4 regions of the Streptomyces sp. NPDC048473 genome follow, and region 3 is predicted to be linked to each of the others. Evidence: riboswitches for the same ligand, from Rfam matches in the RefSeq annotation. Region 3 holds a riboswitch; each other region holds the start of a gene.
The links. Region 3 has a riboswitch for thiamine pyrophosphate ahead of ACGFU7_RS20480 (thiamine ABC transporter substrate binding subunit). Riboswitches for the same ligand answer to the same signal wherever they lie in the genome.
Positions count from the first base shown of each region.

Region 1: it holds a riboswitch for thiamine pyrophosphate, as region 3 does, so the genes downstream of both, thiC (phosphomethylpyrimidine synthase ThiC) here and ACGFU7_RS20480 (thiamine ABC transporter substrate binding subunit) in region 3, are expected to answer to the same signal.
Region 2: it holds a riboswitch for thiamine pyrophosphate, as region 3 does, so the genes downstream of both, thiO (glycine oxidase ThiO) here and ACGFU7_RS20480 (thiamine ABC transporter substrate binding subunit) in region 3, are expected to answer to the same signal.
Region 4: it holds a riboswitch for thiamine pyrophosphate, as region 3 does, so the genes downstream of both, ACGFU7_RS35880 (purine-cytosine permease family protein) here and ACGFU7_RS20480 (thiamine ABC transporter substrate binding subunit) in region 3, are expected to answer to the same signal.

Region 1 covers NZ_JBICXE010000004.1:291,453-299,049, reverse strand. Annotated here, with positions in the region: gene ACGFU7_RS09895 (metallophosphoesterase) at 1-769, shown strand, start outside; gene ACGFU7_RS09890 (hypothetical protein) at 952-1,782, shown strand; gene ACGFU7_RS09885 (hypothetical protein) at 1,876-2,031, opposite strand; gene ACGFU7_RS09880 (DUF885 domain-containing protein) at 2,050-3,741, opposite strand; gene thiC (phosphomethylpyrimidine synthase ThiC) at 4,021-5,820, opposite strand; TPP riboswitch at 5,813-5,946, opposite strand; gene ACGFU7_RS09870 (YibE/F family protein) at 5,978-7,327, shown strand; gene ACGFU7_RS09865 (SsgA family sporulation/cell division regulator) at 7,408-7,597, opposite strand, start outside.
Region 2 covers NZ_JBICXE010000001.1:400,439-408,035, forward strand. Annotated here, with positions in the region: gene ACGFU7_RS01865 (hypothetical protein) at 1-703, opposite strand, end outside; gene metF (methylenetetrahydrofolate reductase [NAD(P)H]) at 754-1,671, opposite strand; gene thiE (thiamine phosphate synthase) at 1,771-2,424, opposite strand; gene ACGFU7_RS01880 (Rv2175c family DNA-binding protein) at 2,528-2,893, opposite strand; gene ACGFU7_RS01885 (NAD(P)/FAD-dependent oxidoreductase) at 2,964-4,217, opposite strand; TPP riboswitch at 4,672-4,785, shown strand; gene thiO (glycine oxidase ThiO) at 4,782-5,966, shown strand; gene thiS (sulfur carrier protein ThiS) at 5,963-6,199, shown strand; gene ACGFU7_RS01900 (thiazole synthase) at 6,203-6,997, shown strand; gene pknB (Stk1 family PASTA domain-containing Ser/Thr kinase) at 7,119-7,597, shown strand, end outside.
Region 3 covers NZ_JBICXE010000011.1:168,978-176,574, reverse strand. Annotated here, with positions in the region: gene ACGFU7_RS20500 (LOG family protein) at 1-679, shown strand, start outside; gene ACGFU7_RS20495 (SRPBCC domain-containing protein) at 693-1,145, opposite strand; gene ACGFU7_RS20490 (ABC transporter ATP-binding protein) at 1,354-2,379, opposite strand; gene ACGFU7_RS20485 (ABC transporter permease) at 2,382-3,995, opposite strand; gene ACGFU7_RS20480 (thiamine ABC transporter substrate binding subunit) at 4,142-5,251, opposite strand; TPP riboswitch at 5,326-5,443, opposite strand; gene rlmN (23S rRNA (adenine(2503)-C(2))-methyltransferase RlmN) at 5,485-6,591, opposite strand; gene ACGFU7_RS20470 (phosphatidate cytidylyltransferase) at 6,696-7,597, opposite strand, start outside.
Region 4 covers NZ_JBICXE010000033.1:50,104-57,700, forward strand. Annotated here, with positions in the region: gene ACGFU7_RS35860 (phosphatase PAP2 family protein) at 1-1,218, shown strand, start outside; partial or broken gene ACGFU7_RS35865 (bifunctional hydroxymethylpyrimidine kinase/phosphomethylpyrimidine kinase) at 1,906-2,289, opposite strand; gene thiE (thiamine phosphate synthase) at 2,256-2,933, opposite strand; gene thiM (hydroxyethylthiazole kinase) at 2,930-3,739, opposite strand; gene ACGFU7_RS35880 (purine-cytosine permease family protein) at 3,807-5,213, opposite strand; TPP riboswitch at 5,205-5,299, opposite strand; gene ACGFU7_RS35885 (alpha-galactosidase) at 5,945-7,597, opposite strand, start outside.

The DNA.
Region 1 (7,597 bases), on a different contig from region 3:
CCACGCCGCCCTCGCCGAACAGGGCCTCATCGACGCCGAGGGCAACTGGTCCGCGGGCAATGCCCGGCTCTGGTTCCTCGGCGACTTCACCGACCGGGGCCCCGACGGCGTCGGCGTCATCGACCTCGTGATGCGCCTCTCCGCCGAGGCCGCGGCCGCCGGCGGCTACTGCAAGGCCCTGATGGGCAATCACGAACTGCTGCTCATCGGCGCCAAGCGGTTCGGCGACACCCCGGTGAACTCCGGCGCGGGCACCGCCACTTTCCAGGCCGCCTGGCTGCTCAACGGCGGCCAGAAGAACGACATGGAGCGGCTTCAGGACGTCCACCTCCAGTGGATGTCCCGGCTCGACGCGATCGTCGAGGAGGACGGGCATCTGCTGATGCACTCCGACACGACGGCGTACCTCGACTACGGCGCCACCATCGAGGACGTCAACGACACCGTGCACGCCATTCTCACGCGTAACGACGCCGATGAGTGCTGGGACCTCTTCCGGAAGCTCACCAAGCGGTTCGCCTTCCGCGACGAGGCGGGGCCGCAGGCCGTCCGGGAGCTGATGTCGGCCTACGGCGGGCAGCGTGTCGTCCATGGCCACAGCCCCATTCCGTACCTTCTGGGCGAGGTCGGCTCGGAGGACGGCGAGGACGGTTCCGGCCCCGTGGTCGAAGGCCCGCACGTGTACGCGGACGGGCTCGCCATCGCCATGGACGGCGGAGTGACCATGGCCGGAAAGCTACTGGTCGTCCAACTGCCTCTGCATGGCTGACGTTCTTCTGGGAAGACGCATCCACGACCTGACCACGCCGACCGCTGGGCCTATTTCCGGAAACCCCCTGTCACCCCGTGCCGTGGGCGCTCTACCATCGGCGTATCAGTAGCAGGCTCTCCTCCGTTTCCGCCCAACTGCCCGGTCCAAGCGGGCACTCAGGCCCTACGGAGCATCGGGGGATGCACATGAACAGCGCTCCGCACCTGCTGACCGAGGACCGCCCCGAGTACGAGCGGATCCTCGACGACGCACTGCGTCACGCCCATGAACGACCGGATCTGGCCGCGGTCGGCGAGCGGCTCAACGCCGTGCAGTTGCGCACCATGGCGCTGGACGCCACGGCGCTGATCACCGCGACGGCCGCCACCGAGTACGACCACTATGTGAAGGCCCGCGAAGAGCTGCGCGGACCGGCCGAAGGGGCGGGCCAGGATTCGGGCCCCGGCTCCGGCTCCGGCACCGACGGTCCGAACCAGTCAGGCGCCGGCATAGGAGCCGTCGTCACGGTCCTGGCGCCTGTGCTGGCCGGCACCGCCGCGTTCATATTCCTGCTGTCCGGCTATCTGCTGAGGCTGCTCAATCCGCCACCGTCCTTCGCCTCCACCATGGTCGCCGCGGGCTGGTTCTTCGCTGCGGTCATGGCCGCCGCCATCCTGGCCGCCGCCGTCGGACTGCTCATCACCGCACTGCGCAACGGGTCGACGTCGCAGGCCGCCGAGGATGCCGAGACCGAGTTGCCGGAGGATGTGGCGCGCGCCAGAGAGGCATGGCGCCACGCACTGCTGGAGCGCGGCATCCTGCCGTTCCTGCGGGACGCGCTCGCCGACCCCGGCGCCGGCCGCGCGTCGCGCACACCGCATCGCTCGGCGAACCGCATCCCGAAGATCGGCTACAGCCGGCCGGACTTCACCAGCCCGGACGACGGCCCGGCGGCGGGCCCCCGCCCGACATTCACCAGCCCGGACTTCACCAGCCCCGACTTCGGCGGCCCCGAGCACGAACTGGACTGACCGGGTCCGGGCACCGGGCCGGTACCGACGACGGGACGCCGTCCCGAGAGGTCAGAGCTTCTCGGGACGGCGTCCCGTCGTGCACGTCCTGCGTCAGTCCGCGATCGGCAGATAGACCCGGTTGCCGGCCACCGCGAACTCCTTGGACTTCTCCGCCATGCCCGCGTCGATCTCCGCCTGGGAACCGCCGTGTTCACGACGGATGTCCTGGGAGATCTTCATCGAGCAGTACGTCAACAGAACCAGCACGGCAGGACGTTTCCGGGTCTACAGCGCCGCGAGATTGCCAACCAGGTCGTCGAGCCCGAACGAGCCCTGGGAGAGCGCCTTCATGTGCCAGGCCTTGAGGTCGAAGGCGGCACCATGGCGGCGCTTCGCGGCCGCGCGGCCCTGGAGCCAGGCGCGTTCGCCGAGCTTGTAGCCGATGGCCTGGCCGGGCCAGCCGAGGTAGCGGTCGATCTCGCCGTTGCGGCGGGCAGCCGGGCTGCCGTTGTAGGTGGCCATGAACTCCGTGGCGAGCGCCGGGGTCCAGCGCTCGCCAGGGTGGAAACCCGAGTCGGCGGGGATGGCGAGTTCGAGATGCATACCGATGTCGATGATCACCCGTATGGTGCGCAGCATCTGCCCATCCAGGAAGCCGAGGCGGCGCGCGGGTTCGGAGAAGAAGCCCACATCGTCCATGAAGCGCTCGGCATACAGGGCCCAGCCCTCGATGTTGGCGCTGACCATGCCCTCGGTGACCTGGTAGCGGCTGAGCCGGTCGGCAACCACGACCCACTGGGCGAGCTGGAGATGGTGGCCGGGGACGCCCTCGTGGTACCAGATGCTGACGAGCTGCCAGGTCGGAAAGGTGTCCTGGCCGAGGGTGGGCAGGTAGGTGCGTCCGGGGCGGCTGAAGTCGAGGCTCGGGCCCTGGTAGTAGGGCCCGGAGGCGCTGCCCGCGGGCGCAATCCGGGACTCGACCTTGCGGATCGGGCCGGAGAGGTCGAAGTGGCTGCCGTCGAGGGCGGTGATCGCCTCGTCCATCAGCTGCTGCAACCAGTCGCGGACGGCCTCCTCGCCCTTGACCGCGTGGCCGTGCTCGTCCAGGTGGTGCATGGCCTCAAGGAGGGTGGAGCCGGGCAGGACGCGCTCGGCTTCGACGCGCATCTCGGCGAGCGTCCGGTGGAACTCGTCCCAGGCCCAGGCATAGGCCTCGTCCAGATCGAGCTCGGCACCGGTGTTGTAGCGGGCGGCGTGCAGGTAGCGCTCTCGGCCGACGACGTCCGGGGTGTCCGCCGTGGCGGGGACGTAGGTGTCGCGCAGCCAGTCGCGGAACTCGGAGACGGCGGTAGTGGCCTGGCGGGCGGCGGCGTCCAGCTCGGGGCGCAGCCGGTCGGTGCCGTCCGCGACGAAGTCGGCGAACCAGCCCGCGCCGCTGCCCGCGCGCTGTCCGGCGGCCTCCCCGGTCCAGTCGGCGAGCTGGCCGATCACCCCGGCGGCCTGCCGGGGAGCAGCGAGCAGGCCGCGGGAGATCCCCTCGGTGAGGGTGGCCCGATAACCGTCCAGCGCGCCGGGGAGGTTGCGCAGCCGTCCGGCCACCGCCGCCCAGTCCTCGTCGGTGGTGGTGGGCATGAAGGTGAAGATCGTCCGCACCTGGTCAACGTGCGCGCCCACGGTGCGCAGTTGTCGGAAGTTCTCGCCGGTGTCGTGCATCGCGAGCTCGGCGGTGAGGCGTTCCCGCAACAGTTGGGCGCAGGCCTGTTCAGCGGGGTCGTCCGATACAGGGGCGGCGTCGAGTGCGGCGAGACTGCGGCGGGCGAACTCGGCGTGGGCCTCGAAGCCGTCCGGCGAGAGGTCCGGTTGCCGGTCATCGCCCGGGTTCAGGCCCAGCCATGCGGAGGTCATCGGGTTATGTGCGGCCACCTGGTCGAGGTGGCTGTCGGCAATGCTGCGCGGGGTGATCGATTCATTTGCCATATGGGCATCCTGACGTGCCGTCGGACTTGGCTGTCCGTTCTCAGTGAAACCAGTCGTTTTCTCATCCAATCCAGCCGACAGGCGCTTCGTTCAGCAATCCGTCACGGGGTCACTGAACAGACCTGGGCGCCCAGGACGCGGACAACCACAGCCCGGAACCCCAAGGCAACCGGCCGGGCGAAGTCGAGCGGCTCCGGCAGAAAGCTAGCCCGGCACGTCGAAGCGCTGTTCCGGATGGCTCTTTCCGCCCACCCGGAACAGCGCTTGTGCGTGCAGGTGTCAGTCCGCCAGCGGGAGGTACACCCGGTTGCCCCGGGCGGCGAACTCCTCGGACTTCTCCGCCATGCCGGCCAGCGCCTCCGCGTCGAACTCGGTGTCGACAGCCGTGGCCCCGTCGCCGTGCTCGTCGCGGATCTTCTGGGAGATCTTCATCGAGCAGAACTTCGGGCCGCACATCGAGCAGAAGTGCGCCGTCTTCGCCGGCTCGGCCGGCAGCGTCTCGTCGTGGAACTCCCGTGCCGTGACCGGGTCGAGAGCCAGATTGAACTGGTCCTCCCAGCGGAATTCGAAACGGGCGTCGGAGAGCGCGTCGTCCCAGTCCTGCGCCCCCGGATGCCCCTTGGCGAGGTCCGCCGCATGGGCCGCGATCTTGTACGTGATGACGCCGGTCTTCACATCGTCCCGGTTGGGCAGGCCGAGGTGCTCCTTGGGCGTGACGTAACAGAGCATCGCCGTGCCCCACCAGGCGATCATCGCCGCGCCGATGCCCGAGGTGATGTGGTCGTATGCCGGGGCGACATCGGTGGTCAGCGGGCCGAGCGTGTAGAACGGCGCCTCCTCGCAGATCTCCTGCTGGAGGTCGATGTTCTCCTTGATCTTGTGCATCGGTACATGGCCCGGGCCCTCGATCATGGTCTGGACACCGAACCGCTTGGCGATGGTGTTCAGCTCACCGAGCGTGCGCAGTTCGGCGAACTGGGCCTCGTCGTTGGCGTCGGCGATCGAGCCGGGGCGCAGCCCGTCGCCCAGCGAGTACGTCACGTCGTACGTGGCGAGGATCTCGCAGAGCTCCTCAAAGTGCTCGTACAGGAACGACTCCTTGTGGTGCGCGAGGCACCACGCCGCCATGATCGAGCCGCCGCGGGAGACGATGCCGGTCTTGCGGCGGGCGGTCAGCGGGACGTACGGCAGGCGCACGCCGGCGTGGACCGTCATGTAGTCGACGCCCTGTTCGGCCTGCTCGATGACGGTGTCCTTGTAGATCTCCCAGGTCAGCTCCTCGGCCCGGCCGTCGACCTTTTCGAGTGCCTGGTAGAGGGGAACGGTGCCGATCGGCACGGGGGAGTTGCGCAGAACCCACTCACGGGTGGTGTGAATGTTGCGGCCGGTGGAAAGGTCCATGACCGTGTCGGCGCCCCAGCGCGTCGCCCATGTCATCTTCTCCACCTCCTCCTCGATGGAGGACGTCACCGCGGAGTTGCCGATGTTGGCATTGACCTTCACCAGGAACCGCTTGCCGATGATCATCGGCTCGATCTCGGGGTGGTTGACGTTGGCCGGCAGCACGGCCCGGCCCGCGGCGATCTCCTCGCGCACCACCTCGGGTTCGACGTTCTCCCGGATCGCCACGTACTCCATCTCCGGGGTGATCTCGCCCCGGCGGGCGTACGCGAGCTGGGTCACCGGCTGCCCGTCCCGGCTGCGGCGGGGCAGTCGGGGGCGGCCGGGGAAGACGGCGTCGAGGTTGCGCAGTCCGCCACGCGGCGAGGTGTGCTTGAGCCCGTCGTCCTCGGGGCGGGCGGGGCGCCCCGGGTACTCCTCGGTGTCGCCGCGCGCGATGATCCAGTTCTCCCGCAGCGGTGCGAGCCCGCGACGGACATCGGTCTCTGTGGCGGGATCGGTGTACGGCCCCGACGTGTCGTACAGCGTCACGTCCTCGCCGTTGGTGAGGTGCACCTGACGGACCGGCACCCGGAGGTCCGGGCGTGAGCCCTGGACGTACCCCTTGTGCCAGCCGATGGACTTCCCGGCCTCGTCGCTCTGGTTCGAGGCAGGCGTGCGTGCGTCCGATGTGGTCATGAGACCTACTCCCTACGCCGGCATTACCCGGTAACAGGTTCGGCGGTCGGCGCAGCCTCTCCCGTACGGATGTACGGATATCAGCGCCCTCTCAGCCCGGTGCTCCGAGCTCCCGCGTGTGCAAAGGTTCCTCCACGCTAGCGCCCTGTCCCGCGTAATGAACAGAGGGCCCTTCTCTTCTTGCGATGATCGGCCGGTGACGTCCCCCCGCATCGACTCCGAACCGCACGGCCACTCGCACAGCCACGGTCCTGCCGCGCCCGTCTCCAAACATCTGCGCAAGGTCATCGCGGCCGTGCTGATCCCGTTCGCCACCGCGGTCGTCGTCGGCCTGGTGGTCCTCTGGCCGGGCGGCGCGCCCCCGCACGAGCGGACCGGTGTCGGCTTCGACCGGCAGACCCAGCAGGGAACGGTGGTGAATGTCGACAAGGTGGACTGCAAGGACGTGAACGCCGCCCAGGCACCCATCAGCGGCGAGACCACCCCGCCGTCGGGGAGCGGGTCCGGGCTGTGCGAGAAGGCCACCGTCGAGGTGACGACCGGTCACGACAAGGGCCGGACCTTCGTCGAGATCGTCCAGCCGGACGCACCGCGTCAGCTGCACGAGGGGCAGGGCGTGGTCGTGGCGTACGCGCCCGACGCGCCCCATGATCTGCAGTACTCGGTGACGGATGTGAACCGGAAGTTCCCGATGACGCTGCTGGCCGGGATCTTCGCCCTGGTCGTGATCGCGGTGGGCAGGATGCGCGGGGTGTTGGCACTGGTCGCGCTCGTCGTGTCGTTCGCCGTGCTGACCCTGTTCATCCTCCCGGCCATCCTCCAGGGCTCGAATCCACTGCTCGTCGCGGTGGTCGGGGCCAGTGCCATCATGCTGATCGCGCTCTACATGTGCCACGGTCTGACCGCCCGCACCTCGGTCGCGGTGATCGGCACACTGATCTCACTGCTGCTGATCGGGCTGCTCGGATCGCTCTTCATCGGCTGGGCGAGCCTGACCGGCAACACCGACGACAGCACCGGCCTCATCCACGGCCTGTACCCGCACATCGACATGAGCGGTCTGCTGCTGGCCGGTGTCATCATCGGTTCGCTCGGGGTGCTCGACGATGTGACGGTCACCCAGACATCGGCGGTCTGGGAGTTGCACCAGGCGAACCCGACGATGGGTGCCCGCGGGCTCTACCGGGCAGGGATCAGGATCGGGCGCGACCACATCGCCTCGGTCGTCAATACGCTGGTGCTCGCCTACGCGGGCGCCGCACTGCCGTTGCTTCTGCTGTTCTCGATCGCCCAGAGCAGCGTGGGGACGGTGGCCAACAGCGAGCTGGTGGCGGAGGAGATCGTACGAACGCTGGTCGGTTCGATCGGACTGGTCGCCTCGGTGCCGGTGACGACGGTGCTCGCTGCGCTGGTCGTCTCCGCGGACCGCACAGGGGTCGGCGCGGAAGCCGGAGCTTCGGCACCTGTACGGACCGGGAAAGGCCGTCGTCGCAGGACGAAGCCTTGAACGCCTCCTTACGGAGAGCGATTCACCCATTCGGCAGGTGTTGCGTTCGACCGGCGGGCCGGCCGGCGGCGCCGTGCGATTCAGCCGGCGTTCTGTTCCTCGGCGAGAATCCGGCCCAGGGCCTCTTCCAGATTGCCCTCGAAGTCACCCAGCGTGCACTCCTGCCCGAGCGGCACGAGTTTGTCCGTCCGGTCGAGAAAGGCAACAAGTGGTGCCGTCCCGGCCCTGAAGAGGGCGCGGTCCGTGCCTACCTGAAGTCGGATATGTACG
Region 2 (7,597 bases), on a different contig from region 3:
TGTCGTACTGCGTGGAGCCGCCGGTGGTGCCGGTCCCGATGTAGGGGTCGGAGTACGCCGCGTACTGCTGCTGGCCGGTGCCGTAGTCGTACTGCCCGGCAAAGGCATCCTGCCCGCCGAAGGAGTTCTGCCCGGCGTACGGGTCCTGGCCCGGCGCCGCGTACGTGGAGTGATCGGCGTAGGGGTCGTACGCGGCGTACTGGGGCTGCTGCTCGGGCTGCCGGGCCTGGTTCTGCCCCTGCTGCGACTGCTGGTGATCGCTGTAGATGCCGTACTGCCCGGTGTCGTCCGGCAGCGGCTCCGGCTCGTAGACCGAGGCCCCCGGTGCCGCGGCGTCCGCCCGCTGCGGGACCTGCTCGTCGTACTCCGTCTCCAGGTCCGACACCTCAAGGGTGGGCTCGCGGCTGTCCCGGGCGCCCCCGCCCCGGCGGCGACGGCTCTCGCCCGGGCTGCCCCCTATCGCCCAGCCGGTCGAGAAGCCGCGTCGGAAGGACAGCGTGACGTACGTCTGACCGGTCGCGAACGCGATCGCGCCGACGGCGATGACGAACACGGACGGCATCAGTACGCCGACGACCACACAACCGAAGCCTGCGAAGGCGAGCAGACGCCAGCGAAGACGCGCCTTGTACTGCAGGAGCACCTCGCCGAGCAGCCACAGCGCGACGATTCCGAACGCGATGTAGAGGACCGTCCAGCCCATGCCCGCCCCCTCCTACGGCCACCGCCCCGGGTCGTGGCGGGTACGGCCGGTCACGACTGCTTGTGCAGTCCGAGATTCTCGTAGATTTCGAGCGTCGCCGTCGAGTTGTTGAGCGTGATGAAGTGCAGTCCGGGCACACCCTCGGATCGCAGCCTCGCGCAGAACTGCGTGGCGAAGTCGATGCCAATGGAGCGTACAGCGGCGGGATCGTCCTTGGCGGCGAGGATGCGTTCTTTCAGCGCGGAAGGGAAAGACGCGTTGCTGAGCTGCGCAAACCGGTCCAACTGCTTGACGCTGGTCAGCGGCATGACCTCGGGGATGATCGGCGTTTCGCAACCCGCAGCGACCACACGGTCACGCATCCGCAGATAGTCCTCCGGATTGAAGAACATCTGGGTGATCGCATAGTCGGCACCGGCGCGGCACTTGTCCACGAAATGCCGGGTGTCGGTGTCCCAGTCGGTCGAGCGCGGGTGCATCTCGGGAAATGCCGCGACGCCGACGCAGAAATCGCCGGATTCCTTGATGAGCCGGACGAGATCGGCCGCGTACCGCACGCCCTGCGGGTGCTCGACCCACTCGCCCATCGGGTCGCCCGGCGGGTCTCCGCGCACGGCGAGGATGTTCCGGATTCCGGCGTCGGCGTACTGTCCGATCATGTTGCGCAGCTCGGCGACGGAGTGGTTGACCGCCGTGAGGTGCGCGACCGGGGTGAGGGTGGAATCTGCGGCAATCTGCTGGGTGGCCTTGACCGTCCCGGCCCGGGTGGAGCCACCGGCCCCGTAGGTCACGGAGACGAAGCTCGGCCCCACCGCCTCGACGCGGCGCAGCGCATTCCAGAGATTCCGCTCGCCCTTCTCGGTCTTGGGTGCCCAGAACTCGAACGAGTACGAAGTCTTGCCGGTCGCGAGGAAATCACGCACCGTGCGCGCGTGATCTGTCCTGGTAGAGGGTGTGCCAAGGGCCATACGGGCAGGTTAACCAGAGCGCGACGGCCGCAGGACCAGACCAGCGGTAATTGCCCGAATTGACTGGATGTTTGTCCACCCTTCGGACAGTTGGCCGGATCATGCTCCGGCGCGCGCCCGGATTCTCTTGGCCAGCTCGGCAGTGGCGGCGGCCGGGTCGGTGGCCTCGGTGATCGCCCGTACGACGACCACCCGGCGCGCTCCGGCGTCCAGTACCTCGTCGAGGTTGTCCGCGTCGATCCCACCGATGGCGAACCACGGGCGCGGCTGATCGAGCGAGGCGGCGTACCGCACGAGGTCCAGCCCGGGGGCGTGCCGGCCGGGCTTGGTCGGGGTGGGCCAGCAGGGGCCGGTGCAGAAGTAGTCCACCCCGGGCTCGGCGACGGCCGCGTCGACCTCGGACTCGGCGTGGGTGGAGCGACCGATCACCACGTCCTCGCCGATGATGGCGCGGGCGGCGGGGACCGGCAGGTCGCCCTGGCCGAGATGCAGCACATCGCAGCCGGTGGCGTGGGCGACATCGGCCCGGTCGTTCACCGCGAGGAGCTTGCCGTGGCGCCTGCAGGCTTCGGCGAAGACGGCCAGGTGTTCCAGCTCCTCGGCCGCTTCCATGCCCTTGTCGCGCAGCTGGACGACGTCCACCCCGGCGGCGAGGACCGCGTCGAGGAACGCGGGGAGGTCGCCTTGGCGCTTGCGGGCGTCCGTGCACAGATAGAGCCGGGCGTCGGACAGCAGCGCACGAGGCGTGGACATGGTGCGGTTCCCCCTGGAGAGCATTGCGGAGCGGTTGTCGGTACGGCGCGGGGGTGCGGGCCGCGCACTGCTGCGCGGCCCGCCCCTCACATACGGCCGGCGGTCAGACGGCGAGCGCCTGGGCGCGGCGCTTCACCTCCGTGCCGCGATTCTCGCTCAGTGCCTGGGCAGGGGTGCCCGGCAGGGTCGGGTCGGGGGTGAAGAGCCATTCCAGCATCTCTTCGTCGGAGTAGCCGTCGTCCCTCAGGAGCGTCAAGGTGCCGGAGAGGCCCTTGACCACCTTGTCGCCGTCGATGAAGGCGGCAGGCACCTGGAGCGCCCGGTTCTCACCACGTCGTACGGCGATGAGCTGGCCGTCCTTGACCAGCTGCCGCACGCGCGTCACCTCGACACCGAACATTTCGGCGATGTCAGGAAGGTGGAGCCAGGCGGGGACGAGAGCATCGATCTTTGCGTCAATCTCGGTCACAGGGACAAGCGTGCCATCCCGGACCGACAGTCGGTAGCCGGGCCGACCGTACGGGGGTCGGCCTACGCCGTCAGAGGGTTGCCGATTTCAGCGGTACGGAGGGGTCGGCGGCCCGTGCCGGATCGAGCCGCGCCCCCGCCTCGATGAGCTTGCGCCCCTGCGCCAGATCGCGCGGCCGGCCGACGGCGAGGACCGCGATCAGGACGCCGCCGCGCAGCCAGCACACCGACCAGGAGGGGCCGGCGGGATCGCCGCGCCACAACAGGGTGTCGGCGCTCCCGTGGTGGCCCGCGTACTGCACGAACCGGTCGAACTGCTCGGACCAGAAGTACGGCACGGGGTCGTACGTCCGCGGCGCCCGACCGTCCTCGGCCCCCGCCCCGATGATGTTGGCGGCGGCGGTCCGCGGGCCCTGGAGGGCGTTGTCCCAGTGGTGGATGAGAAGGCGTTCGCCGTACCGGGCGGAGGGGAACGAGGCGCAGTCACCGACCGCGTACACATCGGGGAGCGAGGTGCGCAGCGCCCCGTCGGCGGTCACCGATCCGTCGGGGCCGAGCGCGATGCCGGAGCCGGCCAGCCAGCCGGTGGCGGGCCGGGCGCCGATTCCGACGACGACCGCTCCGGCCGGGATCGAGCGGCCGTCCGCGAGGATCACCCTGCCGGGTTCGATCCGGGCGACCCGGGCTCCGGTGAGGAGTTCGGCGCCGCTCTCGGCGTACCAGGCGGTCATGGGGTCGGCGACCTCGGCGGGCATCGCGCCCGCGAGGGGCCGGTCGGCGGCCTCGACGACAGTGACCGCGCAGCCCGCGGCGCGGGCCGCGGTGGCGAACTCGGCGCCGATCCAGCCCGCGCCGACGACCACGACGCCATGCTGCCCGTCGAGGACGGGCCGCAGCCGTGCCGCGTCGTCGAGGGTGCGCAGCAGATGGACGCCGGCTACGCCCCCGGCACCGGGCAGGACGACCGGTTCGGCGCCGGTCGCGATCACCAGGACGTCGTAGGGAACGGGTCCTGACGGGGTGTCCAGCTCGTGCGCGCCCGGCCGCACACCGGTGACCTCGCGGCCCAGTTGCAGATCGATGTCCAGCGCCTCGAAGTCGACATCGAAGGCGGAGTCCTCGGCCTTGCCGAGCAGTACCGCCTTGGACAGCGGGGGCCGGTCGTAGGGCTGGTGCGGTTCGGCGCCGATCAGGGCGACGGGGCCGGTGAAGCCCTGTTCCCGCAGGGCCACCGCCGTCTGCACGCCGGCCATGCCCGCGCCGACGATGACGACGCGGCGCCCTGCATGCCGGTCCGGCTGCTCTGACTGCTGCTGCTCGCTCACCCGTACACCTTAAGCATCTGACTGATCGTCAGGAAAGGGGGGCTCTTCCACCGTGCTCGTACCGCTGCTCTGCAACTCGGTGCACAACTGCTCGACCAGCGCCCGGTTTTGGCGAACACAGGCACGATCGAGTGAACGGTGTGACGATCTGCGGGTATGCCCGGCTGGGTATGCGTAATGTGCGCGGCGCGATCTGGGACGCCGGGTATGGCGTCAGCAGTCGGGCCCCCGTATCACCGGAGTGATGGTTCGGGGCCTCCCCGTCGCCTCTGGCCACACCCACATGGCCAGGTCGTAGGGATTCCGCCCACCTGGGACGGACCGCATACGTGATATGCGTCGCCGCCCAGGAGGCGAAAGCGGAGGACCAACGCGCCCAAGACCGTTCGGGGCGTGCCGGTGGGACAGGACCCGTTCCTGCTCACTGCCCAGGAACGGTTTAGGGTGGCCAACGTAAAACACTCGCGGGAGCCCGGACGCACCGGGCTGAGAGGGAGGCTGGGCGGCTTCCGACCGTACGAACCTGATCCGGGTCATGCCGGCGAAGGGAGGGGTTGGGCACCCATGCGTTCTTCTCGGAACGGAAACGGATCCGACGTCCTTGTCATCGGGGGCGGAATCATCGGTCTGGTGACCGCCTGGCGGGCCGCGCAACGCGGACTGCGCACCGCGGTCGCCGACCCCGACCCGGGCGGCGGGGCCGCCCGGGTCGCGGCCGGCATGCTGGCCGCCGTCACCGAACTCCACTACGGCGAACACATGCTGCTGGGGCTCAATGTCGCCTCGGCCGCCCGCTATCCGGCCTTCGCGGCCGAGCTGGAGGCGGCGAGCGGGCAGGAGACCGGCTTCCGCGCCTGCGGCACCCTGGCCGTCGCGCTCGACTCCGACGACCGCGCCCATCTGCGGGAACTGCACGCCCTGCAGCAGCGTTCGGGCCTGGAGTCGGAGTGGCTCACCGGCCGCGAATGCCGCCGCCTGGAGCCGATGCTCGCGCCGGGCGTCCGCGGCGGTCTGCGGGTCGACGGCGACCACCAGATCGATCCCCGCCGGCTGGCCGCCGCACTGCTGACCGCCTGCGAGCGGGCCGGTGTCGTCTTCCACCGCGGCTGGGTGGAGCGCCTGACGGTGATACGCGACCGGGCCGCCGGAGCCGTGCTCGCCGGGGGTACGGAGCTCGCCGCCGACCAGGTCGTGCTCGCAGCGGGCAGCCTCAGCGGCCGGCTCCCGGGGCTGCCGGACGAGGTCGTACCGCCGGTCCGGCCGGTGAAGGGGCAGGTGCTGCGGCTGACCGTGCCCGCCGCGTACGCACCGTTCCTCACCCGGACGGTCCGGGCCGTGGTCCGGGGCAGCCATGTCTATCTCGTACCGCGCGAGAACGGCGAACTGGTCGTCGGCGCCACCAGCGAGGAGATGGGCTGGGACACCACCGTCACCGCGGGCGGCGTCTACGAGCTGCTGCGGGACGCCCACGAGCTGGTGCCCGGCATCACCGAGCTGCCGCTCACCGAGACCCGGGCCGGCCTGCGCCCCGCCTCCCCCGACAACGCCCCGCTGCTCGGCACCACCGCCCTGCCCGGCCTCCACCTCGCCACCGGCCACCACCGCAACGGCGTGCTGCTGACCCCCGTCACCGGTGACGTCATGGCAGAACTCCTCACCACAGGCGAGCTGCCCGAGGTGGCCCGCCCCTTCACCCCGCACCGTTTCTCGTCCCCCGCCGTCTCCGTGCGTCAGGAGCAGCCCGCATGACCGAGCCCGCACCCCTCTCCGAGCCCGCACCGCTCTCCGTGTCCGTGAACGGCGAGGTCCGTCTCCTCGCCGCGGGCACCACCCTGGACTCCCTTGTCGCCACCCTGACCGCCGCGCACTCCGGCGTGGCGGCCGCCGTCAACGAGACCGTCGTCCCGCGCGGCCAGTGGTCCACCGCCGCACTCCGTGACGGTGACCGCGTCGAGGTCCTGACCGCGGTCCAGGGAGGCTGAACCGTGTCCGACGACCTCTTCACCCTCGGCGACACCACCTTCGGCTCCCGGCTGATCATGGGAACGGGCGGGGCACCCAGCCTCGACGTGCTGGAGCGCTCCCTGACCGCCTCCGGCACCGAGCTGACCACCGTCGCGATGCGCCGCCTCGATCCGGCCGTGCAGGGCTCGGTGCTCTCCGTGCTCCAGCGGCTCTCCATCCGCGTCCTTCCGAACACGGCGGGCTGCTTCACCGCGGGCGAGGCCGTGCTGACCGCCCGGCTGGCCCGCGAGGCGCTCGGCACCGACTGGATCAAGCTGGAGGTGGTGGCCGACGAGCGGACCCTGCTGCCCGACCCGATCGAGCTGCTGGACGCCGCGGAGACCCTGGTGGACGACGGCTTCACCGTGCTGCCGTACACCAATGACGACCCGGTGCTGGCCCGGAAACTCCAGGACGTGGGGTGCGCGGCGGTCATGCCGCTCGGCTCCCCCATCGGCTCCGGCCTCGGCATCCGCAATCCGCACAACTTCCAGCTGATCGTCGAGCAGGCCCGGGTGCCGGTGATTCTCGACGCGGGCGCCGGGACGGCCTCGGACGCGGCGCTCGCGATGGAGCTGGGCTGCGCGGCGGTGATGCTGGCGTCCGCGGTGACCCGGGCCCAGGAGCCCGAGCTGATGGCCGCGGCGATGCGGCATGCGGTGGAGGGCGGACGGCTGGCGTACCGCGCGGGCCGGATCCCGCGCCGGCACTTCGCCGAGGCCTCGTCGCCGGTGGAGGGGCGCGCGGTGCTGGACCCGGAGCGCCCCGCGTTCTGACCCACCGGACCGCCGTCGGCGGCTGCGGCGCGCATGTCCCTGTCACGGCTCGGCTGCAGTACGGCCCCGGGTGTGCCCCGGCCCGTGGGCCGTGTCCGTGGCGGCTCGTAGACTCGCATGCGTGGATACGACCCTCCAGGACCCTCTTGTCGGGCAGCTGCTCGACGGCCGCTACCGCGTCGATGCCCGCATCGCCGTGGGCGGCATGGCCACGGTCTACCGGGCCGTGGACACCCGGCTCGACCGGGTGCTCGCCCTCAAGGTGATGCACCCGGCGCTCGCCACCGACGCCTCGTTCGTCGAGCGCTTCATCCGTGAGGCCAAGTCCGTGGCCCGACTCGCGCACCCCAATGTCGTCGCGGTCTTCGACCAGGGCGCCCAGGGAAGTTACGTCTACCTCGCGATGGAGTACGTCGCGGGCTGCACCCTGCGCGACGTACTGCGCGAGCGCGGCGCCCTGCAGCCGAGAGCCGCACTGGACATCCTGGAGCCGGTGCTCGCCGCCCTCGGCGCCGCGCACCGGGCCGGCTTCGTGCACCGCGACATGAAGCCGGAGAACGTCCTGATAGGGGACGACGGCCGGGTCAAGGTCGCCGACTT
Region 3 (7,597 bases):
CGAACACCTCGCCGGCGCCCGCGTCGTCGGGGTGATGGGCGGCCACGCCACGGCCCGCGGCAGCACGGAGTACGCCGCCGCGGCCCGGCTGGGCCGGACCCTGGCCCGAAGCGGCCTCACGGTGGCCACCGGCGGCGGGCCGGGCGCGATGGAGGCCGCGAATCTCGGGGCGTACGCGGCGCCGCACCCCGGTCCGATGCTGGACAAGGCCTGCGCCCTCCTGGCCGCCACCCCCTTGTTCACCCCGTCGGTCACCGACTGGGCGCTGGCCGCCTTCGCCGTACGGGAGCGCTGGCCGGGCGGCGGCGGGTCGGTCTCGATCCCCACCTGGTTCTACGGACATGAGCCGCCGAACCCGTTCGCGGACCACATCGCCAAGTATTTCGCCAACGCGCTGCGCGAGGACGGACTGCTCGCCCGCTCCACGGCGGGCGTGATCTTCCTGCCGGGCGCGGCCGGCACCGTACAGGAAATCTTCGACAACGCGACGCCGAACTACTACGGCTCCCGCGGCAGGCCGACCCCGATGGTGCTGGTCGGCCGCGCCCACTGGACACGGGAGCTGCCCGCGTGGCCACTGCTGCGCGCGCTGGCCGGCAGCCGGCCGATGGAGTCCCGTATCGCGCTCGTCGACACGGTGGACGAGGCGCCCGAGGCACTCGCCCGGCTGTCCGTCTGAGCGACGGTGCGGTTCAGATCGCCGCGAGCCGGTTGACCAGCGCGTCGAAGAATGCCTCCCAGCCGTCCTCGGCCGCCGCGTACTGCTCGGCCGTGAGGTTGCCGCCGCGCTGCCTGAAGACCATTTCGGTGGTCTTGTCGCCGCGGTCGGTCAAGGTGACGGTGACGGTCTCGCCCTCGATGTCGGCGGGCGCGGTGGCGTCCTTCAGCGTGAACACCAGCCGCTCGGGGGCGACGACCTCGCGGTAGACCCCGTGGAACGGCATCTCGGTGCCCGGCACCACGATGACCAGGCTCCAGGCGCCGCCCGGCCTGACATCCATCGACACCCGGTCGAGCGGCACCTCGGCGTCCCCGCCGTACCAGGCGGCGAAGTGCTCGGGCGTCGTCCAGGCCTCGAAGACCTGTTTCCGCGGGGCGTCGAGGATGCGGGTGATGTCGATGCCCTCGCGTGCTGACTCAGTCATTGTTCCCGTCCTTCTCGGAGTCGTTTCGGATCTGCCGCATGTCCTCCCCCAGCTTGCACGGACACCACGGCGCCGACCTGCCGCGGGTGATCGGTCCGGCCCGCTCCGGCAGTTTCGGATGCCGGGAAACAGCGGGCAGGATCGTCCCGAACAGCTCGGCCGGTTCAGTGAACGCGGCCGCGCCCTTCGCCCGCCGCGCGAGAGCCGGTCAGAAGACGGCAGGCAGGACAACGGTCTCCGCCGCGTCGAAGCCGACCCCGACCGTCGCACCCTCCTGCGGGGCGTCCCGCAGCGCGCACTCCGCCTCCAGGACCGGTCCGCCCACCGGCGTCAGCTGTACGGCGACATGGTTGCCCCGGAACGTACGCGTCCCGACCGTGCAGCGCAGCCCCTCGTCCGGGGAGCCGATCCGGACCCCGGCCGGGCGCACCAGCAGATCGCACGCCCCCTGCGGCGAGCCCTTGGGCACCGGCACCCTGCCCCACACCGTGTCGGCGGCAGTGCCGGCCACCGTCGCCTCCACCACGTTGTCGAAGCCGAGGAACCGGGCGACGAAGGCGGAGGCGGGCTGCTGCCAGACCTCCAGCGGGGTGCCCACCTGGGCGATCCGCCCGTCGCGCATCACCACCACCCGGTCGGCGAGGGCGAACGCCTCGCCCTGGTCGTGGGTGACGGCGAGCACCGTGGTGCCCAACCGTCCGAAGAGCGTGCGCAGTTCGACAACGAGCCGCTCACGCAGGCCGCGGTCGAGCTGGCCGAGGGGCTCGTCCAGCATCAGCAGCTTCGGGCTCGGGGCGAGCGCCCGCGCGAGGGCGACCCGCTGCTGCTCACCGCCGGACAGCGCGGCGACGGCCCGCCGTTCGGCGCCGGGCAGGCCCACCAGGTCGAGGAGTTCGCCGACCCTGCGTTCCTGATCGCGCCGCGACACCCCGTGCATCCGCAGCCCGAAGGCGACATTGGCGCCGACATCCCGGTGCGGGAAGAGCTGGTGGTCCTGGAACATCAGGCCGAGTCCGCGCCGGTGAACCGGCACCCCGGCCTGGTCCGCGCCGTCCAGCAGCACCCGGCCACCGTCCGGCGGGTGCAGTCCGGCGACCACCCGCAGCAGGGTCGACTTGCCGCTGCCGCTCGGCCCCAGCACGCACACGATCTCGTGCTCGGCGACCTCCAGATCCACCCTGTCGAGCGCCGCCCGCTCACCGAAGCGAACCGTGGCCGATTCCAGTGTCAGCATCTCTAGAACTCCCCGGATCGGTCCGTGCGGATACGTTCGAGCAGCAGCAGCGAGAGGGCACAGACCACCATCAGAAGGGTGCTGAGGGCCATCGCCTGGCCGTAGTTGAGCTCCCCGGCCCGCCCCAGCAGCCGGGCCACGGCCACCGGCAGCGTCGGGCGGTCGGGCCGTGCGATGAACACCGTCGCGCCGAACTCGCCGAGCGACACGGCGAACGCGAAGCCGGCGGCGACCAGCAACGCCCTTCGCACCAGCGGCAGATCGACCTCCCGCCAGGCCCGAAGCGGTGACGCCCCGAGCACCGCGGCCGCCTCCCTCAGCCGGCCGTCCACCGCCCGCAGGACCGGCAGCATGGTCCGTACGACGAAGGGCACACCGACCAGCGCCTGGGCGAGCGGCACCAGAATCCATGAAGTCCGCAGATCCAGCGGCGGCTTGTCCAGGGTGATCAGAAAGCCGAAGCCGACGGTGACCGCAGAGACTCCCAGAGGGAGCATCAGCAGGGCGTCGAAGCCGCGGACGAGCCGCCCCGCGCGCCGGGTCAGCGCCGCGGCGGCGAGCCCGCCGATGACCAGCGCGATGACGGTCGCGACCAGGGCGTACTGCAGTGAGTTCCAGATCGCTTCGAGCGGTGCGACCAGGAACGTACCGCCACCGGCGTCCGCGGACCGCAGGGCGCGGTAGAAGTCGAAGCCATGGCCGCCCGGAGTGTCCAGCGAGCGCTCGACCAGCACCCCGAGCGGCAGCAGTATCAGCACGAGCACGGTCAGCAGCACCCCGCAGAGCAGCGCCCACTGCCCGGCGCCGCGCGGCCTGCGGGCGGTCTGTGCCGGGTCGACCAGCTTCAGCGCGGTCTCCCTGCGCCGTACGGTCCACGCGTGCACGGCGAGGATCACGCCGACCGCGGCGAACTGCACCAGCGTCAGCACGGCGGCCGTCGGCAGGGCGAGCAGCTGGGCGGTCTGCCGGTAGATCTCCACCTCCAGCGTGGAATATCCCGGACCACCGAGGATCTGTACGACCCCGAAAGAGGTGAAGGTGAAGAGGAAGACCATCAGCGCGGCGGCGGCCACGGCCGGCGCGAGGGCCGGCAGGGTGACCCGCCGCCAGGCGGCGAACCGTCCGGCGCCCAGCACCCGGGCGGCCTCCTCCTGCCGTGGGTCGAGCTGTGACCACAGCCCGCCCACGGTCCGTACGACCACCGCGTAATTGAAGAAGACATGGGCGAGCAGAATTGCCCAGACGGTGGTGTCGAGCCGTACGCCCCAGAGTTCGTCGAGGAACCCGCCGCGTCCCAGCAGCGCCAGGAAGGCCGTCCCGACGACGACGGTCGGCAGGACGAACGGCACGGTGACGACCGCCCGCAGCAGTTGCTTGCCGGGGAAGTCGAAGCGGGCGAAGACGTAGGCGCCGGGCAGTGCGATCAGCAGGGTCAGCGCGGTCGAGGCGAGCGCCTGCCAGGTGGTGAACCAGAGGACGTCACGCATGTCCGGCCGGGTCAGCACCTCGCCGATCCGGCCGAACTGCCAGACGCCGTCCACCTTCAGCCCGCGGCCGACGATCGCGGCGACGGGGTAGGCGAAGAACAGCGCGAAGAACGCGACAGGCACGGCCATGAGGCCGAGCCGCACCGCGCTCTGGCGCCGGGCCTTCGCGCGCGCGGAGTTCGCGTGCCCGGAGCGGGCTCGCGGGCCCTTCCCGTGCACGCCCTCCCCACGCTCGCCCCTCCCGCCCGCGTCCGTTCCGCGTACGGGGGTCTTCGCTACTTCACTACGAGCGAGGACCACGACTGGACCCACTGCTCACGGTTCTTGGAGATCTTGTCCGGGGCGACGGTCGTCGGCTTGTCCACCGTCGCGCCGAACTTCGTGAAGAGTTCCGGCAGTGCCGCGCTCTTGACGACCGGGTTCACGAACATGTTGAGCGGCATGTCCTCCTGGAACTTCTTGCTGATCAGGAAGTCCAGCAGGGCCTTGCCGCCCGCCTCGTTCTTCGCACCGTTCAGCAGACCCGCGAACTCGATCTGACGGAAGCAGGTCCCGGTGGCGACCCCGGTCGGGGCCTCGGCCGGCTGCGGCTTCGCGTACAGCACCTCGACGGGCGGGCTGGAGGCGTACGAGACGACGAGCGGCCGGTCGGCCTTGGCCTTCTTGCCGCCCGCGGAACCGGAGAACTCCTCGTTGTACGCCTGCTCCCAGCCGTCGACGACCTTGACGCCGTTGCTCTTCAGCTTCTTCCAGTAGTCCTGGTAGCCCTTCTCGCCGTAGGTGGCGACGGTGCCGAGGAGGAAGCCGAGGCCGGGCGAGGAGGTCTCGGCGTTCTCGGTGACGAGAAGGTTCTTGTACGCGGGCTTCGCCAGGTCGTCGAAGGACTGCGGCGGCGCGAGCTTCTTGTCGGCGAAGTACTTCTTGTCGTAGTTGATGCAGATGTCGCCGGTGTCGATCGGGGTGACCCGGTGCTCGGCGTCGAGTTGGGTGTCGGCCGCCACCTGGTCGATGCCCTTCGCCTCGTACGGCGTGAAGAGACCGCTGTCGAGGGCGCGGGAGAGCAGAGTGTTGTCGACACCGAAGAACACATCGCCGCGCGGGGAGCCCTTGGTCAGGATCTCCTGGTTGAGCGCGACACCCGCGTCGCCGCTCTTCAGCACCTTGACGGTGTAGCCGGTCTCCTCGGTGAACTCCTTGAGCACATCCTTGGAGGCGTTGAAGGAGTCATGGCTGACGAGAGTCACGGTCTTCGAGCCGGAGCCCTTCGTGCCGCCGGAACCGGAGTCCGACTTGTCGGAACTCCCGCATCCGGCAAGTACCGTGACGCCGAGCGCGGCGGCGACAGCCGTCGCCGCAAGCTGCTTGGTTCTGCGCGTGGTGCTCATTGTGGATTCCTCCTGGGTTTTGGCCAGGAAGAGACGCGGCCCCGCCCCTGGAGAAGCGGGCAGGGCGCAACAGCATGAGTTGATGACCGAACTTCCTACCCGGAATGACCCGGGCGAGGTTCAGAGGGTCTGCGGCCGACCTGTTTCCCGGTGCCGCACTCTCAGCGCTGTGGCGCTCCCCTGTCGGAATATGAAGTTGATTTCAGGCCCAGGCTACACGGGCCGTTCCGGCCTCAGCGCTCGGATGCCGCCAGCTGCCCGCAGGCCCCGTCGATCTCCTGGCCGCGGGTGTCCCGCACGGTCACCGGCACTCCGTGTGCCGCGATCGCCTCGACGAACGCCTTCTCGTCCTCGGGCCGCGAGGCGGTCCACTTGGAGCCGGGCGTCGGGTTCAGGGGGATCAGGTTGACGTGTACCCGCTTGCCCTTGAGGAGCCGGCCGAGCCGGTCACCACGCCACGCCTGGTCGTTGATGTCCCGGATCAGCGCGTACTCGATGGAGATGCGGCGGCCGGACTTCTCCGCGTACTCCCACGCGGCGTCCAGCACCTCGCCCACCTTCCAGCGCGTGTTCACGGGGACGAGGGTGTCGCGCAGCTCGTCGTCCGGTGCGTGCAGGGAGACGGCGAGGCGGCACTTGAAGCCCTCGTCGGCGAAGCGGAGCATCGCGGGCACCAGGCCCACGGTGGAGACGGTGATCCCGCGCTGCGAGAGCCCCAGCCCGTCCGGCTCCGGGTCGGTCAGCCGGCGGATCGCGCCGACCACCCGGTTGTAGTTGGCGAGCGGCTCGCCCATGCCCATGAAGACGATGTTGGAGAGCCGCGCCGGACCACCGGGGACCTCCCCGTCGCGCAGCGCGCGCATCCCGTCCACGATCTGGTGGACGATCTCCGCGGTCGACAGATTGCGGTCGAGACCGGCCTGTCCCGTGGCGCAGAACGGGCAGTTCATCCCGCATCCCGCCTGCGACGAGATGCACATCGTCACCCGCTCCGGGTAGCGCATCAGGACGGACTCGACGAGCGTCCCGTCGTGCAGCTTCCACAGCGTCTTACGGGTGGTGTCGTCGTCACAGCTGATGTGACGGACCACCGACATCAGGTCGGGGAACATCGCCTCGGCGAGCTTGTCCCGCGAACCGGCCGGGATGTTGGTCCACTCGGCCGGGTCGTGCGCATACCGCGCGAAGTAGTGCTGCGAGAGCTGCTGGGCGCGGAACGGCTTCTCGCCGATCGCGGCGACGGCTTCCTTGCGCTCGGCGGGCGTGAGGTCGGCGAGGTGCCGCGGCGGCTTCTTGGCTCCGCGGGGCGCGACGAAAGTGAGTTCTCCGGGCTTAGGCATGGTTCTTCCAGTGTCGCAGACAGAACGGTGAGGGCCCGCCGCCCTGTGGACAACGGACCCTCACTCGTAAAAGCCCAGGTCAGGACGGTATGCCGTCCCAAGACTCAGCCGGAACCCACGAACAGCACCAGCAGCAGCCAGACCACCGGAGCGGTCGGCAGCAGCGAGTCCAGCCGGTCCATGATGCCGCCGTGCCCCGGCAGCAGCGTGCCCATGTCCTTGATCCCGAGGTCCCGCTTGATCATCGACTCGCCCAGGTCACCGAGAGTGGCACTGACCGCCACCGCGAGCCCCAGCAGCAGTCCCTGCCACCAGGAACCGCCGTCGATCAGGAACTGCATGCACAGCGCACCGGCGACCATCGCGAAGGCGACGGCCCCGAACAGGCCCTCGCGGGTCTTTCCGGGACTGATGCGCGGCGCGAGCTTGTGCTTGCCGAAGCGCCAGCCGACGGCGTACGCACCGGTGTCGCTGACCACGGTCAGCAGCAGGAAGGTGAGCACCCGCTGCGGTCCGTCGTCCGCGGTCAGGAGCATGGCGACGAAGGTGGCCAGGAACGGTACGTAGAACGCGGCGAACACGCCGGCCGTGACGTCCTTGAGGTAGCCCTCAGGAGGCTCGGTCATCCGCCAGACGAGCACCGCGAGTGCGGTCAGCGCCATCGCCACCCAGGCGCCCTCGGCGCCCCGGGCGTATCCGGCCACGACCATCGCCGCGCCACCGACCGCCAGCGGGATGAGCGGCGCCTTGATGCCCTTGCGCTCTTCCAGCCGGGAGGTGAGCTCCCACAGGCCCACGACGACGGCGACGGCGATCACACCGACGAAGACGGCCTTCACGATGAACAGCGAGGCGACGATGACGGCGCCGAGCCCCACACCGACCCCTATTGCGGATCGCAGATCGCGGCCCGCACGTTTCTTCTGCGGGGGCGGTGGCGCGGTGGACATGGGCTCCTGCGGCTTCTCGTCACGGAACAGGGGGCCGCCGCTCAGGCGTGCGGCCC
Region 4 (7,597 bases), on a different contig from region 3:
CGGTACGGCGAGCCGGGGCCGATCACCGACCAGGCGCGAGAGGTGATATTCGCCCCCAAATCGGGGACGGTGTTGTACGTCAGTATGGCGTTGATGATGGTGGTGCTCACCTGGCGGCAGCGGATCATCGCGGCCGGCGCCGCGATCGGCATCGACGTCGTCTTCTGGCTCGTGCGGTGGGCGGTCGACGCCGAGATGATGTTCGGCAACGGCGCGTTGTGGGTGACTTTGGCCTGTGCCGTCATCGCTGTCACGCGCCGCACCGACCGGGACCGTGTCCTGCTGCTGAAAGGCGTCGGACTGGCCCTGTTGCTGGTGGCCGGCCGCAAGACCGGCTACACCTGGCTGCTGATCACGTCGAAGACCCGCCCGGCGGTGCTCGACCAGTACGTGGCAACCGCCGATCATGCGTTGGGTAACCCGTCGTGGCTGGTAGGCCGGATTGTCGCGGCTACCGGCACGGTCGGTGCCCACGTTCTCGACTGGGTCTACATTCAGCTCGCGGTGGCCGCGGTCGTCGTCGCGCTGTACCAGCTGCGCAACGTGGCGGTCGAGCGCCGCTTCCCGGGCCATCATCTGGTGCGTACCTTTCTGGTCATCGGCCTGCTCGGGCCGGGCATCTACATGATCTTCCCGGTGGTCGGACCGATCTTCGCCTACGGCGCGGACGGGGGGCACTGGGCGGTGGCCAACCTGTGGCCGGACACGCCGCCGCAGGTCAGTACCCCGCACCCGATGCTCTTCGACGAGATCACCCCGCGCAATTGCATGCCCAGTCTGCACACGGCGTGGGCTACCGCGATCTTCATTCATTCCCGCAAGGGCCCGCGGGCTCTGCGATTCGCAGGCGCGTTCTGGCTGATCGCCACGCTCGGTGCAACACTGGGCTTCGGCTACCACTACGGCGCGGACATCGTCGCCGGTGTGGTGTTCACGCTCACGATCGAGACGGCGCTGCGCTCGCTCGACCGCGGCTGGGACCGGTCGGGAATCCAGCTGGTCGTCTACGGCGCCGCGGTCTTCGCTGGGCTCTTGGCGTCGTATCGCTATCTGTCGGTGGAGATGGCCGGACATCCGTGGGTGTTCGGGCCGCTGCTCATTCTGGCGATGACCTCAGTGGTCTACGGCTACGTACGGACCACCAAGCTGTGGGACCGGAAGGCCGCGTCGGCGTATCTGCCGGAACCGCGACGCGAACCGCAGCCCGAACTGGTTTGAGTCATGTTGCAGCGGGTCGTGGGCTGAGCGCTGTGGTTGGCCAGTCTGAGCGCTCTCGTCGGCGACTGTCCGCTGTCGGCGTCGCTCGCGCTGCCTTCGGCATCGCCACGGTCGCCGTCGATGGAGGCCCGGACGCATGGGGCATGGGGCTGGTGGTGGGGACCCGTCCGGATACCCCTGTTGCCGGCCTGTCTGAGGTCAGCGCGCGGCGGGCTCGGTCGCGGCCTGTTTCCGGGCCGGGATCAGGCGGGGGGCGGGGTTCAGTTGAGCTGCCCTTGCTGGCGATTCCCCGACCTTGTTCCGGCGCCCCTTCGTCATGCGGCCGGTGAAGGACTTCATCTCGAAGATGAAGTCCGCCGGCGTCCGCGCCGGGTACTGGTCGCTCGACCAGTGCCGACCTCCAGGTGCGACCGGGTCCGGGCTTGGGGACCAGCTGGGGACCACAGGGTATGCCCGGTGCCGCACAGTGTGCCTCGTCATGCACGATCTGCGTCCGTGAAATGTGTGATCTATCCGGAAAATTCCCCTGGCTCGCACTCCTGGGGGTCAAGGGGTCGCAGGTTCAAATCCTGTCGTCCCGACTCGTATGAGTCGTAGGTCAGGGGCAGTTTCAGAGGAATCCGAAACGGCCCCTTTATCGTTTTAGGGAGCCGGTTGGGGACCAGCCGACGTGACCGCGTCGGTCGGCGCCGGCAGCCGGTCCCCGTGGTTGGAGACGCTCACCGGGTCCATGACGACCGGGGGCGCCGCATCCGGCAACAGCTCGGCGAGCACCGTGACCAGGTCGGGCGAGGCGAGCATGCCTGTCTTCACCGCCTGGACACCGATGTCGTCGACGATACTGCGGTACTGCGCGCGAATGCCTCGACGGGGAGTTCCCAAGCGCCCTGCACGCCCAGGGAGTTCTGTGCCGTGACAGCCCCGTGAGCATGCTCATTCCGTGGGCGCCGAGCGCCGTATCGTCCTCAGGCCGGCCCGGATTCCGCCTCCTTTGCCGGAGTCCGATCCGGCGGTCGTCGGCACGTGGGCCGGCGCGGTCAGGCGAGGCTCTCGTCTCGGGTACCGGTCCATGCCCGGGCGTACGCGCGGGCCGACGCGCGGGGGTCCTCGGCGGCGCAGATGCCGGAGACGGCGGCGGCTCCCACCGCCCCAGCATGTCGCAGGCGTGGCAGGTCGGCCGGGGTGATGCCGCCGATGGCCACGGCGGGCAGGCCGCTGAGCCGGGCGAGGCGGGCGAAGCCGGCATGGCCGAGTGGGGCCGGGGCGTCCGTCTTGGTGCGGGTCGCGTGCAGCGCGCCGATGCCGACGTGGTGGACGCGTGCCGGATCCTCGGCGGCGGCGCGCAGTTGATCGGGGGTGGCTGCACTCAGGCCCAGAACCGCGTGCTCTCCGATCAGTTCGCGTACGGCGGCCGACGGGAGATCCGACTGGCCGACATGAACCCCCGTCACGCGTGCGCCGGCGGCGCGGGCGGCCAGGAACACGTCCACCCGGTCGTTGACGATCAGCGCCACTCGTTCGGGGAGGACGGCGGCCACCTCCAAAACCGTATGCAGGAACTCCCTCCCGGCGGCGTGCTTCTCCCGGATCTGCACGGCGGTGACGCCTCCGGCCACTGCCAGGGCGACGGTCTCGGCCACGCTCCGGCCGCGGGCCGCGCACTGGGCCGTGTCCGTCACCAGGTAGACCGACAGATCCACCGGTGTCGCCGTCACGAAAGAGCCGCCCGCTCGGCGAGGTCCGCTTCCTCCAGCGCGGCGAGCGCGTCCAGGAAGGCGACGGCGAAGCTGCCGGGCCCGGAGGCCTCCTTCGCGGCCAGCTCGGCGGCGACCGTGTACGCGGTGACGGCGGCCACCACCGCGGCGAACCGGTCCTCGTCGACTGCCGCGAAGGCCGCCATCACCGCACCCAGCGCGCAGCCGCCCCCTGTCACCCGGGTCAACAGGGCATCACCGTTGGCGATCCGGGTGCTGCGCACCCCATCGGTGACGAAGTCCACGGGCCCGGAGACGGCGACGACACAGCCGGCTGTACGGGCCAGCTCGCGTGCTGATTCCTCGGCGGCCCCTACGCCGTCGGAGGAGTCCACGCCGCGGCCGCCGTCGCCCGCGCCCGCGAGCGCGATGATCTCGGACGCGTTGCCCCGGATCACCGACGGTCGCAGCTGAAGGAGCTCTCGTGCCAGCGCGGTGCGCACCGGCAGTGCGCCGACCGCCACCGGGTCGAGGACCCATGGCGTGCCGGCCGAAGCCGCCGCCCGCGCGGCCTCGACCATGGCGGAGCGCTGCTCCGCGTGCGGGGTGCCGAGATTGACCAGGACACCGGAGGCGATCCGGGCGAACGGGCCGGCCTCTTCCGGAATGTCGACCATGGCCGGTGAGGCGCCCAGCGCCAGCAGGACGTTGGCGGTGAAGCCCGTGACCACCGCGTTGGTCAGGCACTGAACCAGTGGGGAGTCCGCCCGCACGCGTGCGAGGGCCTGCGGGGCGAAGGCGGTGTGATCGGCGGATGCCGCGGGCATGAGATATCGCTCCGGGGATGTCGTTGGGGCGCAGAGGGGCGTCGGGGGTCCGTCGGCCGGCGGCAGGTCAGTCCTGCGGGCGGTGGCGCAGCCGCAGCGGCGCGTAGACGGCGAGCGCCACGAGGAACGCCACGTAGTACGAGAGGTCGGCGCCGTGCAGGGAGGCCGCCACCGGGCCCACGTACAGACTGGTGTCCATGAACGGCACGGCCGCGGCGAAGGCGACGGCGAATGCCAGCAACGGGGGCCATCCGGACTGCGGCCGGGCGGTCTCGGTGGCGAGGTCGATCGCGGCGCCGCCCCGTGTCCGGGCCCGCGCGATCCAGTCGACGATGACGATCGCCACGAATCCGGGAATCCAGTAGCCGACGAACAGCAGCACGTTCTGGAAGCGGGCAGTGGTGTCGGCAGCGTGCATCCACAGCACCAGAGGGAAGCCGAGCCCGGCGGCGAGGGCGGCGGCCGCCGGGCGCGGAAGGCGCACGCCGACGGTCTGCAGAGCCAAGGAACCGCTGTAGTCGTTCATGGCGTTGCTGCAGAGGGCCGCCAGCGCCACGGCGAGCAGCCCGAACGCGCCCAGCGCCCCACCGCCCAGCAACTTGTCCACACCTGCAGCGGTCTGGTCGGTCAGCACCGATGCGCCCCACAACCCGAGGGCCTGGACAGTCACGAAGGACACCACGAGGCCGAGCAGCGTGAACCAGAACATGCGCGGGCGCGAGGTGGTGCGTGGCAGGTAGCGGCTGAAGTCGCTGGCGTACGGAGCCCAGGACAGGGTCAGGCTCAGCGCGATGGTGCTGGTCAGGACGAACGCGCCGGCCTGGTCGGCACCGTGGGCGGTGCCCGTGCCGACGGGGTGGACACCGTCGAGCAGCCGCCAGGCGATCAGCGCGAACGCGGCGGCGAGCACGAAGGTCATGACGATCTGGAGCCGGTGGATGGCCTCGTAGCCGAGAACGCCGAGGGCGCCCTGGGCCAGCATCATGACCAGGACACCGAGCCAGAACGGCCAGCCGCACAACCGCGCGAGCGCGTCCCCGCCGAACAGCCCGATCAGCGCGTCCCAGGCGACCGAGGACAGCCACTGCAGGATGCCGGGCACCGTCACGGCCCGGCCGAAGGCGAGCCGGGCCAGCGGCAGCTGCCCGGCACCGGTCCGGCTCCCCCAGGTGCCCAGGTAGGCGGTGGGCACCGCGCCGAGCACCGTGCCCAGCACGACGGCGGCGAGCGCGGTGGCGAAGTCCAGGCCGAGGGCGATGCCGACAGTGCCGGTGAACACGCCGGTCATGGTCAGGTTGGGAGCGAACCACACGGTGAACAGGCGCCCGGGACCGCCGTAGCGGTTGCTCTCGGGAACCGGCTCTATGCCGTGCGTCTCGACGCGGAGGTCGCCGGGGGCCGCCGGCATCCGTCCGTCGAAGACGGGCTGCCGGCCGTCGGCGGGCAGCCCGCCGGAAACATGCGTCAAAGGCATGGAAGACATCCCTCCGCCAGTGCTAACTGGTTCAGGTTCGACGGGTGTGATCTCAGCCCTCGGGTGGGGCACCCCGTGTCCGGTACGACGGACAGACTAACCCGATCTCTTTGAACACCTGCACGGAGGATTACGTGGCAACCACTCGGTGGGTTCGTCTGTGGCGTGGATGCGCGGTCCGTGTTACGGGGCCTCTGCCCGAGCGTCACATCGTCGGAGTCGGCGCTCCGATAGGAGGAAGAGATTGCTCGGCCCATATGGTGCTACAGCTCCCGGAAGGGTAGGCCGGCTCCGGACAAGGAGATCCGCGCCACCACCGAGATCGCCGACCTCGACGAGCAGGCCGCGGCGGTCAACAGGGTCGAGCAGAAGGCGCTCCGGGAGTACGCCTTCCTGCCGCTGTTCAGCGGCCCCTCGACCTACAGCGTGAAGAAGGGCCTCGCCAACGTCGGCGTGAGCATCTTCTGCCGCCCGCTCCCGGAGACGGCCGGCTGGGAGAAGCAGCCCACGCCCCCTGCGGGTTCTACCCGGAGAGATCCCCCGGCCTCGGCATGGCCGAGCAGCGAGCCGAGGCCGGGGGACCGCTCGTGGGGCTTGTCGAGGTGAGCGTGTCGTACGCGAGCAGTCGGCGGACGGTCTGCGTCCCGGCCGGCGGAGTGCCGTCCGTCAGCAGGCTCAGCGCCACGCCCACCGGCCCAGCCGCCGGAAGGTCGGACTCGACGCGTTCGACATCACCTCGGACGCCGCCTCTCGGGTCCTGTGGCCCGACCAGTACCGTTCTTCGCCTCGTCGTCCACCCTGATCAGGTGCAGTGATGTGCTGGACCAGTCTCCGGACGGCAGCTCGGGCGTGATCCCGTACGCGGTCAGTACGGACGCGTGATGCACAGCGCCCGTCCGGGCGTCCCGGTAGCGCGCGGTGGGGTCCAGGCCGGCGAGCCTGAGGGCGGGGCGCGGCGTGCCGTGGCGCGGCGCCCGCTGCCACACCAACACGAAGGCCTCCCGCCGGTCCGCGGTGGTGTACTGCACGGCGGACGGGGCGTCGTCGACGGGACCGCGAAGCCGGTGCTGGGTGCCGTGCTGAACAATATGACGCACCGTCTTGTACTCCGCCACCAGCTCGGCTCCCTGTACGAGCTCCTCCGCCGTCCAGTGCGCGAGATCGCCGCCCACCGCAAGTACGCCCGCCATCGCGGCATGGAAGCGGTAACGCAGTGGCACCGAACGGCCGGTGAGCTGGTTGGGCACATCCGTCACCCAGGTCGCCATCGTCCGTGCCGGGTAGATCTGGCTGAAGCCGTGCTGGATGGAGACCCGGTCCGCCGCGTCGGTGTTGTCGGACGGCCACGCCTGGTCCGTACGGGAGAGGATGGCCAGGTCGACGCGGCCGCCGCCCCCGCTGCACGCCTCGATCCGCAGCCCCGGGTGGTCCGCGCGCAGTTGGTCCATGACGCCGTAGAGGTTGTGCACGTACCTCGTCCACAGCACGTCCTGGCCGGCCTCGCGACCGGGCCAGCCGGCCTCGCTGAAGGCGCGGTTCATGTCCCACTTGAGGAAGTCGATGCCGTTGTCCGCGACCAGCCGTGTCAGCCAGCCGTAGGCCCACTCGGCGACGTCGTCGCGCCCGAAGTTGAGCACCAGCTGGTTGCGCAGCTCGGTGCGGGTGCGGTGCGGGAAGTGCAGTACCCAGTCCGGGTGCGCGCGGTACAGGTCGCTGTCCGGGTTGACCATTTCGGGCTCCACCCACAGGCCGAAGCGCATGCCGAGCCGGTGGACCTCGTCGATCAGCGGGGTGAGCCCGTCCGGGAAGCCCTTGGCGGCCGGTGCCCAGTCGCCGAGTCCGGCCGTGTCGTCGCGGCGGCCGCCGTACCAGCCGTCGTCGACGACATAGAGCTCCACGCCGAGCTCCGCCGCCCGTGCCGCAAGCGCCTTCTGTCCGGCCTCGTCGACAGCGAAGCCGGTGGCCTCCCAGGAGTTGAACAGTACCGGGCGCAACTCGTCGGGGTGCGGCAGCACATGGGTCAGGATGTACGCGTGCCAGGCGCGGCTCGCTGCTCCGAAGCCGCCGTCGGTGTACACGGCCGCGTAGCGCGGGGTCGCATACTCCTCGTCCGGGCCGAGCGGCAGTGACGCCCCGTCATGCCCTGCTCCGCCGGTGAAGGCCGTACGTCCGTCGGGGGTGCGCTGCACGGTGGTGTGCCAGCTTCCGCTCCAGGCCAGGGCCGCGCTCCACACTTCGCCCCGGTCCTCGGTGGCGTCGCCGGCGTCCAGCATCACCCATGGGTTGGCGTGGTGGCTGGTGATGCCGCGCCTGCTGGTGAGCACGGTCTCGCCGCGCGGCAGCGGCTCCCGGTGCAGCAGACCCTCCGCCGACCACTGGCCCGT